2 regions of the Clostridium cellulovorans 743B genome follow, and region 2 is predicted to be linked to the other one. Evidence: riboswitches for the same ligand, from Rfam matches in the RefSeq annotation. Region 2 holds a riboswitch; the other holds the start of a gene.

The links. Region 2 has a riboswitch for thiamine pyrophosphate ahead of thiS (sulfur carrier protein ThiS). Riboswitches for the same ligand answer to the same signal wherever they lie in the genome.
Region 1: linked by a shared signal. The riboswitch ahead of thiT (energy-coupled thiamine transporter ThiT) and the one ahead of thiS (sulfur carrier protein ThiS) in region 2 are both predicted to bind thiamine pyrophosphate.

The regions. Positions count from the first base shown of each region.
Region 1 covers NC_014393.1:175,722-179,924, forward strand. The annotation lists gene CLOCEL_RS00675 (PSP1 domain-containing protein) at 1-514, shown strand, start outside; gene CLOCEL_RS00680 (heavy-metal-associated domain-containing protein) at 526-729, shown strand; gene CLOCEL_RS00685 (DUF362 domain-containing protein) at 817-987, shown strand; TPP riboswitch at 1,399-1,497, shown strand; gene thiT (energy-coupled thiamine transporter ThiT) at 1,605-2,294, shown strand; gene CLOCEL_RS00695 (tRNA1(Val) (adenine(37)-N6)-methyltransferase) at 2,447-3,181, shown strand; gene rsmI (16S rRNA (cytidine(1402)-2'-O)-methyltransferase) at 3,292-4,137, shown strand.
Region 2 covers NC_014393.1:854,852-859,054, forward strand. The annotation lists gene thiH (2-iminoacetate synthase ThiH) at 1-1,054, opposite strand, end outside; gene CLOCEL_RS03510 (thiazole synthase) at 1,200-1,970, opposite strand; gene thiS (sulfur carrier protein ThiS) at 2,165-2,365, opposite strand; TPP riboswitch at 2,684-2,783, opposite strand; gene CLOCEL_RS03520 (DUF4363 family protein) at 2,849-3,229, opposite strand; gene CLOCEL_RS03525 (DUF421 domain-containing protein) at 3,247-3,978, opposite strand; gene CLOCEL_RS03530 (nucleoside kinase) at 4,134-4,203, shown strand, end outside.

The DNA.
Region 1 (4,203 bases), 680 kb from region 2:
TCTTGCTACGATTTTTAGGACTAGAATAGAACTTAGACAAATTGGAGTAAGGGATGAAGCTAAAATGCTTGGAGGGGTTGGACCTTGTGGCAGACCTCTTTGTTGTACAACTTTCCTTGGAGATTTTGCGCCAGTATCTATAAAAATGGCAAAGGAGCAGAATTTATCGCTGAATCCATCTAAAATATCAGGAATATGTGGAAGACTTATGTGTTGTTTAAATTATGAGCAAGAAACATATGAAAAGACAAGAAGGATAATGCCAACAGTTGGATCTATAGTTGAGACTGCTGAAGGTAGAGGTGAGATAATTTCAAGCAGTATAGTTAAAGAGAAGGTTACAATAAAGGTAACACCACCAGAAGGTGAATGGTATCTTTTAGAGGCTCCTATTGTAGGATTGAAACTTATATCAGGCTCTTATGAAGGAACTGTTGACGAGAAGGATATTAAGCTTGAAGTTGAAGATGCCGCCGATGTAAAAGTTATTAAAGAATTATTTAAGACTGACTAGGGGGAAGCAATGTGAAGGCAGTATTAAAAATTAGTAATTTAAATACCTCAAAGGATATCAATGCTGTAAAAAGTGCCATAATTTCTAACGAAGGTATTATGGCATGTCAGATATCCAAAAGTACTGGGGATGTTAATATCGTATATGATCAATACTTCACATCTATAGATGAAATAATTGAAAGTATAGAAAATGCTGGTTATATTGTGATATAAAAAATGTTGAATTATTCTCGAACTATGTTAAAATAGTTCTTGTATTAGTTAGAAAGTAACCCAATTATCAAGGAGGTGTATTTTATAATGGCATACGTAATTAATGATTCATGTATCAGCTGTGGAGCATGTGCTTCTGAATGTCCAGTTAGTGCTATAAACCAAGGTGATGCACAATACGAAATCAACGATAGTTCTTGTATCGATTGCGGAAACTGTGCAAATGTTTGCCCAGTTGGAGCTCCAGTTCAAGGCTAATATTTACATGAAAAGATCACTTTTTAGTGGTCTTTTTTTGTACAAGCTCTATATTTTTAACTTTATTTACCTATAGGAATAGGTATTTACAATCGGTTTTCAAGTTATCTAAGAAGTTGTCTAAATTAAATACATATACGTCTTACTGAAGCTAATGCAGCTTTTTTATAGGTTATATGGATTTTATGTAGAAGTATTATTAGGACTTATATATAAAGTTCCAATTAAAAGCCTAGATTAATTCCATAAGTGGTATGTTCATTTAATTCAGGGGTATAATTAGAAACCATATATTAAATTTGTAATAAGTATGATTATTAGAGTGAAAATTATAGAATTTTTTACAAGGTGATATATGTTGACTATAGAGATGCCATGGAATACAATGATAATAATAAACATAATATAATAAATTAACGCTAGGGGTGCCTTTGGCTGAGAAATGATTTATCATTAACCCTTATACCTGATCTGGTTAGTACCAGCGTAGGAAAGCTATATTTGCCTAGTAGCTACGTTATCCTATGGACGTAGTTTTTTTATGTTTAAAATACAAATTAAATTAGTGTAAGGGTTTGAATGCTCTTATAACTATATATAAAAAGGAGGAAGTAGTTATGGAGATGTTGAATGTTTTAGGTTTTTTTGAAATCTCAAAGACGTTGCAAGATATCATAGAGGATCCAGGCAAGATTATAGAAAATCTTAAGTTAATTGCAAAGTCCCCTGTGGTTTTAATTACGTTATTAGGAATAATTGTTCTTATTGTTTTACTTACTAAGGTAAGAAAGGTTAAATTTGATTCTAAGGTTATTACATATGTAGCGGTGGCAGTAGCTTTATCTGCAATCCTTTCATTTATTAAGATTTATAAGTTACCTATGGGAGGTAGTGTAACCTTAGGAAGCATGATTCCTATATTGATATTAGCTTTCGCTTACGGGTCAGAGGTTGGTTTTATAGCAGGTTTGGTTTTAGGCCTTGTAAACTTAGTTATAGATCCATATATACTGCATCCTGTACAAGTTTTATTTGATTACATATTGCCGTTTATGATTTTAGGTATAGCTGGTTATTTTAAGAATAAGCAGTTAGGAATTGTAGCAGCTGTTGTAGGCCGATTTATATTCCACTTCTTATCAGGAGTTATATTCTTTGCAGAATACGCGGGAGATATGAATCCATATATATATTCAATATTATATAATGGAACCTATTTAGTTCCAGAAATGATAATATCCATAGTTATTATTTCAGTAGTGCCTATTGAAAGAATTTTTCATAAGAGAAAAAGTAAGTATGCATAGATAAAGCACATAAATTATAAAAGGCCTAGTATTTTGAGAAATTAATTGTTCTGAAAGTACTGGGTTTTTTGCTGTCTATACTCTAATGCAATTAAAAAAACTTTGTGTTAGAATAATACAAGTGATGAGATGAAACGTGAGAGGTAATAAATATGGATTTTTTGAAAGCTGATGAGACTTTGGATGATTTGCAATTAAAGGATATACAAGTAATACAGAAGAAGGACGCATTTAGATTCGGTGTAGATGCAGTATTGCTTGCAAACTTTGCTAATGTTAAAAGAAGTCATAGAGTTATAGATTTATGTACGGGTACTGGGATAATTCCTTTTATACTAGCAGGAAAAACAGAGAGCAATTCTATAGTAGGAATTGAGATTCAAGATGAATTCGTTGAAATGGCAGATAGGACTGTGGAATATAATAAGTTGCAAGAGCGAGTAAGTTTTCATTGTAGGGACTTAAAGGACTTAGCTTTTTTAAAAACCTTAGGGTTAGTAGATGTGGTAACAGTTAATCCACCGTATAAGCTCCAAAACTCGGGGTTAATTAATCCTAATGATAAGAATGCTATTGCTAGGCATGAGATCCTTTGTACATTAGAAGACGTTATAATCGCCTCTAAGGCAGTTTTAAAGGATAATGGAAGACTATACATGGTTCATAGACCAGATAGGCTTGCAGATATATTCTGTCTAATGAGAAAACATAATATAGAACCAAAGAGAGTTAGAATGGTTCATCCTTCAGTTGGGAAAGCTCCTAATATAGTGTTAGTGGAAGGACAGAAATTTGGTGGTGCATTCTTAAAGTGGGATACACCTTTATATGTCCATGAGGAAGATGGAAGCTACACTAGAGAAATAGATGAGATATATGGTAGGTAATACTGGTGGTTTATAAGCGAAAGTTATATAAAATCATAAGTGAAAATTATATAAGAAAAAAATCATAATATTCGAGTAGAAATAATAGATTTTTAAGGTAGGATTAAAGTATGAGTGGTAAGTTATATATAGTAGGAACCCCTATTGGAAATTTAAGAGATATAACCATAAGAGCATTGGATACCTTAAAGGAGTGCGATATGGTTGCAGCAGAGGATACTAGGGTGACTCTTAAGCTTTTAAATCATTTTGAGATTAAAAAGCCTTTGATTAGTTATCATAAGTATAATGAGAAGGATAAAAGTGCTGACATATTAGAACTTGTTAAAGAAGGTAAGAATATAGCATTGGTTAGTGATGCAGGAATGCCAGGGATTTCAGACCCAGGCTCTATCTTGATTGAAAGAGCAGTGGCTGAAGATGTGCCTTTTGAGGTTATTCCAGGAGCTACAGCGGTTATAACAGCCTTGGTTTATTCAGCATTAGATACAACAAGCTTTACCTTTAGAGGATTTTTCCCAAGGGAGAATAAAGAAAGAGAAGCATTATTTGCTGATATAGAGAATTATAAGGATACTTTAATTTTTTATGAATCTCCATATAGAATAGTGCAAACACTTCAATATATCAAAGATAGATTAGGAAACCGTAGAATAGCTATATGTAGAGAAATAACTAAGCTATATGAAAGTATCTTTAGAGGAACTGTAGAAGAAGCCTATGAATTCTTTAATGAGAATTCTCCAAAAGGGGAATTTGTATTAGTTTTAGAAGGAAAGACCTTAGAAGAGATAGATAGGGAAGAAAGAGCTACTTGGGAACATATGACCATAGAGGATCATATTGTCATGGAGATGAAGCAAGGTCATAGTAAAAAAGAGGCTATAAAGCTTGTTGCTAAGGCAAGGGGTATGGCGAAGAATGATGTCTACAAATATTCAATAGATATAGATTAAATATGGCGGATGAGGCCTTTGTTTTAGCGGGGTTGTGGAAATTGGGTAGAATAAAGCAAAAAAAAG
Region 2 (4,203 bases):
CCTTTGAGAATTCTTCAAGTCCTCTGTCATCGCTTATTTCAAATTGAGGAACACTTTCTTCTTCCTTAACAGCATGACCACCAACTTCTGTTATAGAACCAGCAGACATCTTTGTAACACCGAGTCCGATTATATTCTCTCTAAAGCTTGGGGTCTCTCTTGTAGAAATAGTGATTCCACAGCGTGGCATAAAAATTCTAAGAGCTGTCATAGCTTGAACAAGAGACTTATCATCTACACCTTTAGGCATAAAGGGGTTGCCGGCATGTGGGCGTATTCTTGGAAGTGATATAGCTATATCAGTGCCAGGATAATTATCTTGAAGATATTTTCCGTGTAGTCCTGTGAAAAAACTTTCCTTTTGCCAAGAATCAAGTCCAAGTAATGCTCCAATATTTACGTTATGCATTTTTGCTTTGCAAGCTCTTTCAGGAGCATCAAGTCTAAAATGATAATCGCTCTTTGGACCTTTTGGATGTAGTTTAGGATATAAATCTTCATTATAGACTTCTTGGAACATGGTGAAGCTATCAACACCAGCAGCAACAAGTTCTTCATATTCTTCTATAGTAAGAGAATATACCTCCACAGCAATTGAATGAAGATATTTCTTTAAAACTCTTGCACAGTCTGCGATATAAGAAACTGGAGTAACTGCTCTAGCATCACCAGTGAGGATTACTACATGTCCAAAACCTTCCTCGCTAATAGCTTTACCTTCAATTTCTACTTCCTCTAGGCTTAATTTCTTTCTTGGTATATGGTTGCTAGTATTAAAACCACAATATACACAATGGTTTGTACATATATTAGAAAGATATAAAGGTGTAAAGATATTTATAGTTTTACCAAAGTTGCTAGTTGTAAGACGGTTTGCCTTTTGTGCCATTGCTTCTAGGTGAGCTGAAGCTTTTGCTGATAAGAGTGTAAGATAATCAAGTTCCGTAGGAAATTCTGCATTTATAGAACGAATTACATCATTATCAGTAACTTTTTCAAAAAAGCTATCAAAATCAAAATCTTTATAGGTAAGATATTTATTATAAAAACTCATTAATAATCCTTCTTTCTGAAACTCTTGTATTAAGAGATACAAGTTCCAATAAAGAAACTACATTTTTATATAAGGTATAGTGTAGAAACTTAAGTGGAGCTTATATAACTAAAGAATCTCAAAGTAATTTTCTATATAGAATTCTTTAGTCAAGGAAACCAGTCAGTGGTGTAGAAGCTTCAGCATAATCGCTAACAATACCAGGCTTAGATAGGTAAGCAGCTCTACCAGCCTGAACAGCAAATCCAAAAGCTTTAGCCATTAATACAGGATTACTAGCAGTTGCTACTGCAGTGTTCACTAAAACAGCAGAGGCACCTAGTTCCATAGCTTCAGCAGCTTCGGAAGGCTTACCAATCCCAGCATCAACTATTATTGGAAGATCTATTTCTTCTATAAGAATTTTTACTAGCTCTTTAGTTTTTAAGCCTTTATTAGTACCAATAGGAGCTCCAAGTGGCATTATTGCTGCAGCACCTGCATCTCTCATTGATCTTGCAGCATATAAATCTGGGCACATATAAGGAAGAACTATAAAGCCGTCCTTTGCAAGAATTTCTGTTGCTTTTGCTGTTTCATAATTATCTGGTAGAAGGTACTTATTATCAGAAATAACTTCAATCTTAACCCAATTTCCACCACCAGCTGCTCTTGAAAGCTGAGCTATTCTTACAGCTTCTTCTGCATTTCTTGCACCATGGGTATTAGGCATTAATATACATTCTTTTGGAATGTAATTTATCATGTTTTTATCTGGGTTATTAAAATCTATACGGCGAAGAGCAGCAGTAACAACATGAGCACCAGAAACTTTTATTACATCTGGAATTAACGATTCATCAGCGAATTTTCCTGTACCTAAAAATAATCTGCTATTTACTGTTTGTCCTCCAATTATTAATTTATCTTCAATCATTATTAAAACCTCCAATGTTAATCTAGTGTACTACTTGCAAACCTAATGTGTATTTGATTTACACAAGGACTATATAGCCCGTACTTTTTGATTATTTTTCTTATTTTTAATAAAAAATAATACATGGTAAAGTAGAAATTTCCAATATAGAAAGTTTCTAGTTTAAGTTAATGGTATTATTATGAGAAAATATATCAGCCGCCACCAACAAAACGAAGCACTTCAATTGAGTCATTTTCTTTTAGGATTAATGTATTCCAAGAATCTTTAGGAGCGATAGATTTGTTTAATTCTACAATTACTTGTGCTGGGTTTATATTATGGACTTCAAGAATTTCATATACTGAAATATTTGAAGCAACATCTATGGAGTTTCCGTTTAATACAACATTCATAAAAACACCTCCTTATTTCTTTTATGATAAATATATATAAATAATAACAATGCAAACTTGAGTTATATAAGTTCCAACAATGTTTATACATTGTAAATCATGTAATGTGGATAGAATTAGTGTAGAGTTTTTATTGGAACATATAGATTTAAGACTTGATTATTGTTTGCAAAGCCTAGTAGATTAGTGTAATTTAAATAAAAAAGCGGTATAGAACTTGCACTAAAACTTCCTTAAATGGAATCTAATACAATCATATACCGCGAGAACATTCTGGGCAAACAAAAAAGCTTACCCGGAATGAGTAAACTCCTATGCAAAATATGCATGTAGCTTCCCTCCGGCGGTATTAACCGCTTCAGGTTCAAAGAGTTGAGGATAAACCTCTCTCAGCCTTTTGGCACCCCTAGCCTAAAATTATTTAATTACTATTACGAGAACATTATAAACCTAAAGTAAGTATATGTAAAGTCACTATCAAAACTAAAAAATGCCTTGAAAAGAAAGTTCTTCTTGGTGAATCACTTTCATAAACAGCATTTTTATAGATTCTAAGGACGGAGAACATTCTTCTTTAACATAGTTTTTCATGTATCCTTTAAGTTTCACCATTTCATAAGTTATTGCATCAGTATCATTATGATTTACAAAGAACGTTACAAACTTTAGGTGTTTCTGCCAATGTTCTATTAGGTCATCAGTTTCTTTTATAGCTTCTTCCCACTGATTATCGTCAACTAATTTATCAATTTTATCAGTAGCTTCAATGAGATGGAGATTTATATAATGAAGATAATTATTTATAAAATATATACTTACAAGCATTAAGGCGAATAATCCTAAGGAGGTTATTAAGTTTTTCATGAAAAATCACCTCTATTTTATTGCTTTTTTCCTTTATTCTTATTGCTTTTTTCTTGGTTATTATTTTGTTTTTTAGAATCATTTTTTCCTTGGATATATAGTTCACCCTGGCAATCTAGTAAGGCTAAGATGATGTCTTTAATATCTTTATGACCTTGTTTCTGAATGGTGTTTATAAGCCACTTTTCGTCCTTTTCAGCAAGCTTTAAATTATATTCCCTAATTTTGCCATCGACCACCAGGGTTAAAGGCAAGGTATCTTGGGTACAATGGATGTTCATATCCTTTTTTGTTGGCGGAGTAAGTTCAGTTTTCGGGATAATAGAAAGTTCACCACAAGTTTCTAATATAGCAAATTCTATATCTTCTATGTTAAAGTAGCCTTCAAGCCTTAATTCTTCTAAAAGATCATCTATGTTAAATTTTTGTTTTTTCATTTCTTCAAAATCTATATAACCATTTTTAATTAAGATGCTTGGATGACTTGAAAAAAGAATTCGAGTCTTTTCAAATTTCATTTGAATAAAGGAAATCATTACCTCAAGGAGAATTAAGGTAATAATGGGTATAATACCGTATAAAAGTGGTATTTTGGAATCAACTATAGGAAGCGATGCAAGTTCTGATACTATTATGGTAACAACTAATTCAAAGGGTTGTAACTCGCCAATTTGCCGTTTCCCCATAAGACGCATAGTAAATATTATGAGAAAAAATGTGATAATTGTTCTTATTATTGTTGTATACATAAAAAAACTCCTTGATTGTTTGTATATTTTATATTTTTCTCAATATTTTTAAAATTATGATAAGTTTCAAGGCAAAATCACGTATAATAATAGTAACAGTAATAATTAGACAGAAGATTGGAATAAATGCGGTAAGCGAAGGGAAGTGTATTTACATGATAAAGATTAACTTAAACGGAAAAACTATTGATATCGAGGCAGGAAAATCAGTATTAGAAATTGCAA